Linked DNA regions of Tunturibacter psychrotolerans. The protein of the gene in region 2 binds, or shares a complex with, the protein of the main gene of each other region. Links are inferred from orthologs where the notes say so. Each region holds a gene or a part of one and is shown on either strand. Other genes may lie near its edges.

Region 1 (5,804 bases), 2.2 Mb from region 2 along the record:
GAAGAGCTTTACCGGAGATCCGCATCTTCTCGATCTCCTGCGCCGTTTTGATCATGATAGCCATAGTGCAGTTCGTCTCAAGTGTTACTGGTTTGGCGCCTGGCGAAGCCGATGGAGAGCGGCATTAATTCCAGCCGTGACCTCTTCCACCGGACGATCCCCATCCACGATCTCGAAGCGGCCCTGCTTGCGATAGTGCTCAACCACAGGCGCGGTCTGCGCTTCGAAGGTCTTCATCCGTTCCGTAAAGACAGCTTCGGAGTCGTCAGGACGCTGGATCAGGGCCGAGCCATCAACATCACAGATGCCAGCAACCTTCGGAGGATTCGAGTAGATGTTGTAGATGCGGCCTGCAGGAGAAATACGGCGACCGGTGATGCGATGAAGCAACTGCTCGTATTCGACCACAATGCTGATCGCGACGACAGGCAGAGTGCTGGTATCCGTGGAAAGCTGCGCATCCAGCCAGTTCGCCTGATTCAAAGTCCGCGGAAAACCGTCTAGAATAAAGCCGCGCAGCGTATCGGGCTGCTTCAGCCTGTCTGCGACCATCTGGTTCACGAGGTCGTCGGAGACAAGCGTGCCCTGATCGACGAGCGCCTTGGCTGCTTTGCCGAGCTCCGTTCCCTTCGAGATGTTGGCGCGGAGAATGTCGCCAGTCGAGACTTGAGGGATGCCGTAGGCAGCCATCAAAGCCTTCGCCTGCGTTCCCTTGCCAACGCCCGGGGCGCCTAAAAGGAGTACTGGCCCAGGCAGAAAGTTCTTGTCTGCCGGGGCCGTCTCGGGCTCAGATACGATGCTTGTCGTCAATGCGATAACTTCCTACCAGCTCTTGCGGCCACGGATGCGGCCACTCTTGGGAGTGAAGCCGTCATAGTGACGCATGATGAGCTGCGATTCGATCTGCTGGACGGTATCCATGGCCACGCCTACAACGATCAGCAAGCTGGTGCCACCGAAGTAGAAGTTGACGCCAAGACCGTTGGTCATCCAGGTTGGCAGGTGGTCGAAGACAGAGCCAATCAGCCAGATGTGGTTGAAGTGAATTCCGCTGATCAGCAACTGCGGAATGATGGTGATGATGATCAGATAAAGCGCGCCGACCAGGGTGATGCGGGTCAGCACATCATTGATAAAGTCGGCCGTGCGCTTGCCTGGACGAATGCCGGGGATAAAGCCGCCGTATTTTCGCATGTTATCGGCGATGTCGTCGGGCCGAAAGACAATCGAGATGTAGAAGTAGGCGAAGAAGATGATCGCCACCATCTGCAGCAACTCGTACCACGGTTCACCCGGTGCAAGAGCACGCAGGATCGGGCCAAAGAACGAAGAGTCCTGCAGAGAGTATCCGAAGATGTGAGCGCCGGAGAAGAGCAAAGGCGCCGACAGAATCGAGCTCGCAAAGATAACCGGCATCACGCCGCCTGAGTTCACTTTGAGCGGAAGGTGCGTGGACTGGCCACCCATCATCTTGCGCCCAACAATGCGCTTGGCGTATTGGACCGGAATACGACGTTCGGAACGCTCCACGAAAACGATGAAGGCGACCACCGCGATCATGCCGACAACCAGGAGAACAACCGCGATCGGTGTGAGCGCTCCCCATGCGTTATCGCGAACCTTCTCGTACAGATTCTCGATCCCCTTGGGCAGGCCAACAACGATACCGGCGAAGATCAGCAAGCTCATACCGTTGCCGATGCCGCGCTCGGTGATCTGCTCGCCCAGCCACATGATGAAGGCGGTGCCGGATGTCAACGTGATGACGCAGAGCGGAATGAACGCAGCGCGGGAGATCGTGACCATCGACTGACCTGTGCTCGTGTTGGTTAGCGTCAGAGCGATAGCAAACGACTGCACGATACCAAGCAGGACCGTGACGTAGCGGGTCCATTGAGTAATCTTGCGACGACCGAGTTCGCCTTCCTTCTGCAGCTTCGCAAGCGGCTCATAGATAACCGTCAGCAGCTGGAAGATGATCGAAGCCGTGATGTACGGCATGATCCCGAGGGCGAAGACTGTGAGCTTCCGGAGGTTTCCACCCGAGAAGAGATCGACGAGGCCGAGTGCGGAGCCAGAGTTCTGATTGAAGAACTGCGCGAGCATGTCGGCGTTGATACCGGGGGTTGGAATATGCGAGCCGAGGCGGTATACGGCCAGCATGCCAAGCGTGAAGAGCACACGCTTGCGGAGATCAGGAATTTTGAAGATGTTTGCGATTTTCTCGAACATCGGGTGCAGGAACCTCGGGGTAAAACTGGTGATCTGGTGAAACGGCGATGCGAGGGCGTGTGCCCTCGCCTGCCAATCATTCTAAATGCTGCTTAGCCGATGAGGATGGCCTTGCCGCCGGCCTTTTCGATCGCTTCCTGCGCAGTCTTCGAAAACTTGTGTGCGTGAACCGTCACGGCGGTCTTGATCTCGCCGTTATTCAACACTTTGAGCAAAGCACCCTTCTTGCGGAGGAGGCCAAGTTCAATAATCTTATCGAGTGTGAACTCGGTGACATTCTCGGCAGCGACGATCTCGGCGACACGATCGAGTCCAAGGACCTGGTACTCAACGCGGAAGATGTTGGTAAAGCCGCGCTTCGGCAAACGGCGGTGAAGGGGCATCTGGCCGCCTTCAAAACCACGCATCAAGGAAGAACCAGAGCGAGAACCCTGACCCTTGTGTCCACGGGTCGAGGTCTTACCCATGCCCGAACCCATACCACGGCCGACACGCTTCTTGTTTTCGTTAGCCTTCTTGGGGGCGCGGAGATTGGAGAGATTACGAATTGCCATTGTTTCCTCGCTTAACGCCGACGAAGCAGCTTCTGCTCTTCGCCGACTCGCATATAGATTTGCCCTGACGGGTTTGGTGCGGTTATGCCGGATCGTGACTAGTCGACGACGCGGACCAGATGTGGAACCTTTGCGACCATGCCACGGATGGATGGTGTGTCTTCCCGCTCGACGATCTGGTTCAGACGGGTAAAGCCGAGGCCCTTGATCACGAGCTTGTGCTTGACTGGGGTGCAGATCTTGGAACGGAAGTACTGCAGCTTAATTTTGGCAGTTGCGTTGGTATCAGCCATGAGAGAGCTCCTTGAATCTTGTTAGAGCAGAGGCAAGAGCTTAGAGCTCTTCCACTGCCTTACCGCGCAGGGCGGCGACTTCGGCCTTGTTGCGAAGCTGGATGAGAGCGTCGAACGTAGCCTTGATGACGTTGTGTGGGTTCGCCGAGCCGAGGCTCTTGGTCAGCACGTTCTGTACACCAGCGGCGGTCATCACAGCGCGAACCGTCTTGCCGGCAATGACGCCTGTACCTTCGGGAGCTGGCTTCAGCATCACCTGGCCGGCGCCGAAGTGGCCCAGAACCTGGTGAGGAATCGTGCTCTCGGTCAGATTGACCTTGTGCAAATTCTTCTTGGCCGACTCAATCCCCTTGCGGATCGCCTGGGGAACTTCCTTAGCTTTGCCCGAGCCGTAGCCAACTACGCCTTCCGCCGGGTCGCCGATGACGACCAGCGCGGCAAAGGACATATTCTTACCGCCCTTAACGACCTTGGTGACGCGGTTGATCGAAACGACTTCGTCCTTCAGGTTGAGGCGGTTCGCATCGATTTTTTTCTTCATTGCCATAATGTCTTATCCAGCTTTCTGGCGGCCAATCAGGGCGCCGTGGGAACCTTAGAAATCGAGACCCGCTTCACGGGCTGCATCGGCGAGAGCCTTCACACGGCCGTGATACAGATAGCCGCCACGATCAAACACAATCTTCTTGATGCCCTTTTCCTTGGCACGCTCGGCGATCAGCTTGCCGACTTCAGCAGCTGCGGCGATGTTACCGCCGTACTTCTTCTCTTCGGTCTTCTTGCCCATCGAAGAGGCAGAGGCGATGGTGACTCCGTTGAGATCGTCAATGAGCTGCGTGTAGATGTGGTTGAGCGAGCGATAGACGTTGAGGCGCGGACGCTCGGCAGTACCAGACATCTTCTCGCGGATGCGGGTGTGAACGCGCTGGCGGATCACATTACGCTGACGTGGATTGATCATGATTGACTTTCCTTCCTAATAGCGTACTCAGAGTGCTGAGGACGTTCGGTTGTTGAAACGACATTGATTGGCTGCGTAAGGAGTCAATCAAGACTTACTCCTCACGCAGCGCAGATTACTTCGCTCCGGTCTTTCCGACCTTCTTCTTCAGCTTCTCGCCGGTGTAGCGCACGCCCTTGTTCTTGTAAGGATCAGGCTTGCGGAGCGAACGCATGTCCGCAGCAATTTGGCCTACCTTCTGCCGGTCGATGCCGGATACAGTGAGGTGGGTCTGCTTCGCATCGATTTCAACCGAGATGCCAGTCGGCAACGGAAACTCGATGGGGTGAGAGTAGCCCAGGGTGAAGACCACCATGTTCTTACCCTTCAGCTCGGCGCGGTATCCGATACCGACGATGTCGATTTCCTTGTTCCAGCCAGTGGTGACGCCGGTAACCGCGTTGAAGACCAGCGCGCGGGCGAGGCCGTGAAACGCCGCCTGCTTATCAGTCTGACGCTCGGTGACCAGGTGGCCATCCTTCTGGACGAGGGTGATGCCGCCAGGCAGCATCGCGGTGACTTTGCCCTTGGGTCCTTCGACCAGAACGGTGTTGCCATTCTCGCTGACCGTGTACTTGACGCCGGCGGGTAGAGCGATCGGCTTCTTACCAATACGTGACATAACGAATCCCTTTTAGTGGCTTGCGAGTCGCGACAACATTTTGTGCTGATCGTTCCACTGCAGCCGAGAAAACTTTTCTGTCTCGTCATCGCAAAGATGACGAGAACCTATTCCGAACTACCAGACTTCGCAGAGAATTTCGCCGCCAACGCCTTCGCGACGCGCCTGGCGACCGGTCATGACACCCTTAGGGGTCGTCATGATGGAGATACCTAGACCACCCTGAACGCGACGGATCTCGTCACGTCCAAGATACACACGGCAACCAGGACGGGACACACGCTGCAGATCGCGGATGACAGCCTCGTTGTTCGGGCCGTACTTCAAGTAAACACGGAGAACCTTCATGCCATTCTCTTCGGTCGGCTTGTAGTTCGCGATATAACCCTCTTCTTTGAGAATGCGGGCAATCTCGGCCTTGAGCTTGGATGCGGGGACGTCGAGCTTCTGGTGACGCGCACGGATGGAGTTACGGATGCGTGTCAAAAAGTCTGCTACTGGATCAGTGAGGTTCATTCATTCTCCTTCATCCCCCGTTCGCTCACGAGTGTCTCTCGCGAGAACCTGCGGGGATGTCTGTTTCGGGTGATACGTCCAGACTTCTGCACCATAAGCTGACGCCCTGATGAGGTCTCTGGAGTAAGTGCGCGGCTGAGCCGCACACGAATCTCTTTATTCTACCAGCTCGACTTCACAACGCCCGGAATTTCTCCCTTAAGGGCGAGCGAACGGAAGCAGAGACGGCATACGCCGAACTTGCGAAGGAACGCGCGAGGACGACCGCAGAGCTGGCAGCGGTTGTGCTGGCGAGACTTGAACTTCGGTTTCCTTGCGTCTTTGACGCGCTTTGCTGTAGTTGCCATGTGTTTTGCTCTCTATCTTTAGTGCAAATCTGTTCGAGACCCGTGGGCCTGGCTTCGTAGACTAAGCTCCAACGCGGAAGGGCATACCAAAGCTCTTCAGCAGGGCGCGGGCACCGTTGTCGTCCTTCGCCGTCGTGACGATGGTGACGTTCATACCCTTCAACTTGTCGACCTTGGCATAATCGATCTCAGCGAAGATCAGCTGATCGCGCAGACCAAGGGTGTAGTTGCCGCGACCAT
Region 2 (6,588 bases):
GCGTTATCAAAAGGTTGCGAGTTGGCGCACTTGAGCGTTGGGCGTAGTCGCGGCGCTTCGAACACAGACGATGTTCACACAATCGCGACGAGGATTATAATTCCGGCGGGCTCCGGGCCTGCTCCCCCCAAAATCTATGTTTTAGAGAGGCGATCATGAAATCGAGAATCTCGATATTTATGTCCGTGGCGGCGCTGTCGGCGCTGTCGGTTTGTATCCCGTATAGCGTTTATGCCCAACAAAACTGGAAAGCGGTGTTGGGCAGTCAAAGTAAAGATATGGGCAAGCTGGCCATCGCCTTTCTTCCGAACGAGCTTTGGATCCATGAGGGCGACAACATTACCTGGACCTCTGGCAGCGGTGAGATTCATACGGTGTCCTTCCTGATAGCTGGACAGGCGTACACCAATTTCAATGTGGGCTGTCCGGGGTTCTCGCCCAGTGGCACGAGTTTCGATGGCTCGAAGTGCGTCAGCGCCCCGCCGTTGGTGGAGGGACAAAATTTTACCGTGAGCTTTCCTAAACCTGGCAACTATAGCCTTGTCTGTCTGGTGCACCCGCACATGACTGGAGTGATCCACGTCCTCGCGGCGTCTGCGACTTTACCGCACGATCAGGCCTTCTATGACGCGCAGGGGGCGGAACAGCGGAAGAGTCTGCTGAACGATACCGATAAGCAGAGGGACATGGACGACATGCTGTCGGCGCACGTGCTGGCAAACAAGAACGGCGTGACTGCGGGCATTGGAGAGATGACCGTGACCGGCGCTGGATTTGAGTCGCTTTCCGTTGTGCGCTTTCTAAAGGGAACGATTGAAATTCACAAGGGAGACACGATCGAGTGGACCAATCTCGACCCGGCGTTGCCGCATACAATCACCTTCGGAGTGGAGCCGGCGAATCCCGTTCCTCCTTCCGGCAATGTGCCTTTGACTCTGGATGCGGACGGCGTATTGCATGCAACGATCAATTCGCAAGGGGACAACGTGCATTCGGGCCTTATTCTTGCGTCGCCGGAAAACCAGGTTGGCGTGCCACAGTCTCCTCCGGGCAACACGCGTTTCCGCATTACCTTCACGGAGGCGGGGACGTACAAATACATATGCGCGCTGCACGATGAGCTTGGCATGGTTGGCAAGGTGATTGTTCGGCCCTATTAGTCAATGACAAAGGGGCGGCGTCTATAGGCGTCGCCCCGAACCCCGCGAGGTTGCGGCAGAGAGCCGCGTCCTGGCGTCGGTTGGCACTTTTGTTGGTAGCGACAGAACTGCTATAGACTTACGCGGTGGCTCCGTGGCACTTTTTGTACTTCTTGCCGGAGCCGCAGGGGCACTCGTCGTTGCGGCCGACCTTTTCGCCAGCGTGACGAGGGCCGGTGCCGTTGGTTTCGGCAGAGGCTGAGCCTACGGAGCGGGCCTGCTCTAGTTCGCGTTGTTTCTTCTTTTGAAATTCGCGTTCGAGTGCATCGATAGTGGTGGAGGGAGCGCGGTTGGGTGGCGGTGCCGGTGCGTTTTGACGCGCGGCCGGAGCGTTGGTGTGTTGCGGTGGGCCGGATGGAGGAAGCGCGTTTTGGGGAGAGGCCGAGGCTAGCTGTTGCTGGGCTTGTTGGGCCTGGGCTAGAGCCTGCGCGTGGGCTTGTGCTTGTGCTAGCTGCTCGGCGGATTCGATGGGGGTGCCGTCGGGGCCGATGATCTGCATGCGGAAGAGGTGGCGTGCGGTGTCTTCCTGGAAGCGCATCATCATGCCTTCGAACATCTCGAAGGACTCTTTCTTGTAGGCGACGAGTGGATCTTGTTGGGCGTAACCGCGGAGGCCGATGCCTTCCTTGAGGTGATCCATTGCGAGGAGGTGATCCTTCCAGAGACCATCGAGGACCGAGAGCATGACGATGCGCTCGTGGTAGCGCATGGCTTCGGCGCCGAGGATCTGCTCCTTTATGTCGTAGCGGGCTCGAAGATTCTGGAAGATGGCTTCGCCTAGCTCGTGGCGATTGAGTGCGGTCGCGTCGATTTCTTTTTCGAGATGAGCGCCGAAGACGTCGTAGATCTGCGAGAAGAGAGGCTCGAGCTTCCACTCGTCGGCGTGGACCTTTTCGGGGGCGTTCTCGTCGAGGACGCTGGAGAGGATGGTGGAGGTGTAGTCGTCGGTGATGAGCTGCTTCTGATCGACGCCTTCCATGAGCTGGCGGCGAAGGCCGTAGACGGCTTCGCGCTGCTTGTTCATGACGTCGTCGTACTCGAGGACGTGTTTGCGGGATTCGAAGTTTTGAGTTTCGACGGCCTTCTGCGCGGCTTCGATGCGGCGGGAGATCATGCCGGATTCGATGGGGACGCCCTCTTCCATGCCGAGACGCTGGAGAAGCGTGGAGACCCACTCGCGGGCGAAGATGCGCATGAGGTCGTCTTCGAGCGAGAGGAAGAAGCGGGAGGAGCCGGGATCGCCTTGACGGCCGGCGCGTCCGCGAAGCTGATTGTCGACGCGGCGGGATTCGTGGCGTTCGGTGCCGAGGATGTGGAGGCCGCCTGCGCTGATGACGGATTCGTGCTCGGTTTTGGCTGCGCCATCGTGGGCGGCGGTGGCGGCGTCCCATGCGGCTTGTGTTGTTTCGAATTCCTGGCCGGTGTAGTAGAAGCGGACCATACCGGGGCCGGCTACGGGATTGATTGCGCCTTCGGCTGCGCTGACGGCGCGGGCTTGTTGTTTGCGGACGAGGTCTTGACGGGCCATGAACTCGGCGTTGCCGCCGAGGAGGATGTCGGTACCGCGGCCTGCCATGTTGGTGGCGATGGTGACCATGCCGAGACGACCGGCCTGGGCTACGATTTCGGCTTCTTTTTCGTGGAACTTTGCGTTGAGGACTACGTGGCGAACGCCTTTGCGTTTGAGGATCTCGGAGAGCAGCTCGGATTTTTCGATCGACGTGGTGCCGACGAGGACGGGCTGTTTTTCGCCGTGTAGACGGGCGATCTCGTCGGCTACGGCGAAGTATTTCTCCTTCGCGGTGCGGTAGACGACGTCGGGGTTTTCGATGCGGAGCATCTTGCGGTTGGTTGGGGTGACGACGATGTCGAGCTTGTAGATCTTGTCGAACTCCGCGGCTTCGGTCTCGGCCGTACCGGTCATGCCGCTGAGCTTTTTGTACATGCGGAAGTAATTTTGGAAGGTGATGGTGGCGAGCGTCTGGTCTTCCTTGCGGATGGCGACGCCTTCCTTGGCTTCGACGGCCTGGTGGAGTCCGTCGGACCAGCGGCGGCCGGGCATGAGACGGCCAGTAAATTCGTCGACGATGATGACCTCGCCCTCTTTGACGACGTACTCTACGTCGCGCTTGTAGAGGGAGTGGGCCTTGATGGCGACTTCGACGTGGTGCTTGAGGTCCCAGTTCTCGGGGTCTGCGATGTTGCCGATGCCGAGGAGGCCTTCGATCTTCTCCCAGCCCTCGTCGGTGACGGTGATGGAGCGGGTTTTTTCGTCAACGACGTAGTCGCCGGACCAGGTTTTGGTTTCGAGGGATTCGATGAGTTCGCCGAGCTCGAGCTTGGGGATGATGATGTTGACGCGGGCGTACTTGTCGGTGGTTTGGTCGGTGGGGCCGGAGATGATGAGCGGGGTGCGGGCTTCATCGATGAGGATGGAGTCGACTTCGTCGACGATGCAGTAATAGTGGCCGCGCTGAACCTGATCCTTGAGCTCGAACTTCATGTTGTCGCGGAGGTAGTCGAAGCCGAACTCGTTGTTGGTGCCGTAGGTGATGTCGGAGGCGTAGGCGTCGCGGCGCTGCTGGTCGTCGAGATCGTGGACGATGACGCCGACGGTGAGGCCGAGGAAACCGTAGATCTTGCCCATCCATTCGGCGTCGCGTTTGGCGAGGTAGTCGTTGACGGTGACTACGTGGACGCCGCGACCAGCGAGGGCGTTGAGGTAGCAGGGGAGGGTGGCGACGAGGGTTTTTCCTTCGCCGGTTTTCATCTCGGCAATCTTGCCGGAGTGGAGGACGATGCCGCCCAGGAGCTGGACGTCAAAGTGGCGCATGCCTACGGCGCGCTTGCCGGCTTCGCGGACGACGGCGAAGGCTTCGGGCAGGATGGCGGTGAGGGCTTCCTTTTCGGCGGCGTAACGCTCGTCGGCGTTCTCTGGGGTGTCGGCGATGTGGGAGATGGCCGCGGCGATGCGCTGGCGGAACTCGGCGGTCTTGTTGCGCAGAGCCTCGTCGGAGAGCGCCTGAATGGTCGGCTCGAGCGCGTTTATCTGCGCGACGGTAGGCTGGATGCGCTTGACGGCGCGTTCGTTACTGGTGCCAAAGACTTTTGCAATGACTGAGTTGAGCAAAACGATATCCTTCGGGGCGCATTTTGTCCCAAATACTAGTGTAAATGGTGCGGGAGGGTCGTGGGCTAACGGCTTGGCTGGCCGTTATTTACGCGGGAGAGAGTCGGGGCGCGGTTTAGGATTTCGAGCGCACGTAGACTGGGTCGCGTTTGAGGTAGGCAAAGCGGTATTTGGCGTCTTGTCCTGAGGGCGCGCAGAGATGGCCGGTGAAGGGGGCGTGGAGGACGTCGGTGCCGAAGGAGATCGCGACGAAGGCCGGGGAGTAACACTGGCTGTTGTCGTAGACTTCGCCGGAGACCCAGTGCAATTCGCCGGTGGCCTCGGCGTTCGCAGGGATGGCTACGGGGAGGATGATGGGGCCGGGGTGCATTCCGGGTGGGGATTCGAGGGAGATGGGAAGTTTGGTGTGAGAGGCGTCTTCGAAGACTAGCGCGGGCTGGCCGGAGACGGTGCAGGTTTGAGCACCGATGTTGCGTAGGACCAGGAGGGTGCCGGACTGCGACATACCGTCGAAGTTGCCGCCTTCGCTGTCGAAGGAGAGCGAAAGCTGCGCGGCGGTGCAGGCCAGCAGGGTCGACGCGGATTGCAGCGGGGTCGCGCTCGCGGAAGAGGCGAGGATGAGCACCACTGCGACTACTACATAGACCGCGTTCGAGGCTGGTTTGGTCACTGCGAGAATTTTAGTCTTTCTTTGCTGATCTGTTGAGATGTTTTCGTTGCGGTTGTATGCGGATGTTTATTTCGCTTGGTTGTCGGGCTCGAGGAAGCTGTATTCCTGTACGCAGCCTGGGAAAGTCGTTTGAACAGGTGCCTTCGGAGAGGGTAGCACTGATGATGTTTCGCGATGGTGAGAAGCGGAGGCACGATGTAAGCTGGCTTGTCAGTGCGGCTTTGGTTCAGGTGGAGCTTCTATGTTGAGTTACGCGCAGAGTAGCATGCTGGTGGTTGTGGCGATGCTGGTGTCAGTGTTCATGGTGCTGGTGCTCAACTGGGTGTGGCCGATTCCGAATCGTAAGCTTATCAACGATGTGACGGGATGGCAGCTGGGGATTCTGGGAACGACGTATGGCGTGATTCTGGGGTTCATGCTGTACACGGTGTGGATTGACTTTCGCGCGGCGGAGATCAATGCGGCGCAGGAGGCCAGCTCGCTGTTGAGTGTGACGCGGATTGCGTCGGCATTGCCGGCCGAGGAGCGGGAGGAGTTTCGAACGCTGGGGATGAAGTATGCCGATGCGGTGGTGCATCAGGAGTGGCCGGCGATGCAGCGCCAAGAGGAGAGTCGCGCTGGAGAGATGATCGAGGTAGATATGTGGAAGCTGCTTGCGGTGGTGAAGAACGACGCGAGTACGTCGAACAGTGTGGACCATCTGACCCAGGAGCTGAGTCAGCTTTCGGAGAGGCGGGGCTTGCGGGAGGAGCAGCTTCGAGTGCGGTTGCCGGTTGTGTTGTGGATTTTGCTGCTGGCGGGCGGAGGAGCGACGGTGCTGTCTTCGTGCATCCTGGGGAACGACAATAAATGGCTCCACTACTGCCAGGTGCTGGCGCTGACGTTTGTGGTTGCGGTGACGCTAACGGCGATTGCGGATCTGGCGAGACCGTTTGAGGGCTCGGTGACGGTGAGCCCGATTGCGTTTGAGCGCGTGCAGACGATCATGCAGCTGGATGCGCCACGGTAGCTGGAGTCACGTTCTGCGAAGGACGAGGAGCGTCATGTCGTCGACCTGGGGAGTTCCGGAGGCAAAGGAGTGGAGTGAAAAAAGGATGTCCTGTACGGCGGCCGCGGCGGAAGGCGAGTTTTGTTCGAGGACTGCGGCGAGGAGGCCCTGCTCTTCCCATTCGACACCGCGAGAGTTGATGGCTTCGGTGATGCCGTCGGTGTAGATGGTGAGGGTGTCGCCAGGGTTGAAGGCGAGGGTCTGCTCTTCGTAGGTAGCATCGGGGAGCAGGCCGAGGACAGGGCCGCCGCATTCGAGCCTGGTGACCTCGCTGTCGTTGAGCAGCAGAGGCGGATTGTGACCGGCGTTGACGTAGGTGAGGGTCTGCGCTGTGGGATCGTAGACGAAGAAGACGAGTGTGGCGTAGCGGCTGGCCGCGGAGGCTTCGTAGAGGAGGCGGTTGAGGTCTTCGATGACGGCGGTGACTGGGTCTTCGCGGTGATTGATCATGAGGCTGCGAAGCGAGGCGCGGAGGGTGGCCATGAGCAGGGCGGACGCAATGCCTTTGCCGCTGACGTCTGCGACGACACAGCAGAGGAGA

What was found.
Region 1: the proteins of secA (region 2) and secY are in contact, whole or in part, in a crystal structure (PDB 3DIN), measured with the Thermotoga maritima proteins. The link is inferred for Tunturibacter psychrotolerans from one-to-one orthologs. Residues at the interface, in WP_004082002.1 of Thermotoga maritima: Glu261, Ala262, Arg263, Lys300, Ala301, Arg302, Thr303, Ile304, Ile305, Leu323, Tyr324, Asp325, Pro326, Val329, Ser330, Tyr333, Ile336, Lys340, Phe345, Val349, Glu363, Phe364, Tyr374, Ser375, Gly376, Gly377, Glu393, Ile395, Thr482, Ser483; in WP_004081795.1 of Thermotoga maritima: Glu108, Gly109, Glu110, Glu111, Ala236, Glu237, Arg238, Arg239, Ile240, Thr241, Ile242, Gln243, Tyr244, Ala245, Arg246, Arg247, Val248, Thr249, Gly250, Arg251, Arg252, Val253, Tyr254, Gly256, Ala257, Ser258, Thr259, Tyr260, Leu261, Pro262.

The regions. Positions count from the first base shown.
Region 1 is NZ_CP132942.1:1,805,405-1,811,208, reverse strand. The notes cover bases 28-2,829. They hold secY (preprotein translocase subunit SecY), read right to left. Parts: upstream 2,233-2,829; coding sequence 823-2,232; downstream 28-822. Other genes in these bases: rplO (50S ribosomal protein L15), read right to left, coding at 2,325-2,786; RBB77_RS07405 (adenylate kinase), read right to left, coding at 85-810; map (type I methionyl aminopeptidase), read right to left, coding at 28-64. Also shown: more of map, read right to left, coding at 1-27; rpmD (50S ribosomal protein L30), read right to left, coding at 2,885-3,079; rpsE (30S ribosomal protein S5), read right to left, coding at 3,120-3,626; rplR (50S ribosomal protein L18), read right to left, coding at 3,675-4,040; rplF (50S ribosomal protein L6), read right to left, coding at 4,156-4,701; rpsH (30S ribosomal protein S8), read right to left, coding at 4,819-5,217; RBB77_RS07365 (type Z 30S ribosomal protein S14), read right to left, coding at 5,379-5,564; rplE (50S ribosomal protein L5), read right to left, coding at 5,626-5,804. UniProt on the Escherichia coli protein: The central subunit of the protein translocation channel SecYEG. Consists of two halves formed by TMs 1-5 and 6-10.
Region 2 is NZ_CP132942.1:3,990,024-3,996,611, reverse strand. The notes cover bases 1,079-4,664. They hold secA (preprotein translocase subunit SecA), read right to left. Parts: upstream 4,330-4,664; coding sequence 1,279-4,329; downstream 1,079-1,278. Other genes in these bases: RBB77_RS16680 (DUF4232 domain-containing protein), read right to left, coding at 4,445-4,664; RBB77_RS16690 (cupredoxin domain-containing protein), read left to right, coding at 1,079-1,160. Also shown: more of RBB77_RS16690, read left to right, coding at 156-1,078; more of RBB77_RS16680, read right to left, coding at 4,665-4,999; RBB77_RS16675 (DUF4239 domain-containing protein), read left to right, coding at 5,241-6,008; RBB77_RS16670 (PP2C family protein-serine/threonine phosphatase), read right to left, coding at 6,015-6,588. UniProt on the Escherichia coli protein: Required for protein export, interacts with the SecYEG preprotein conducting channel.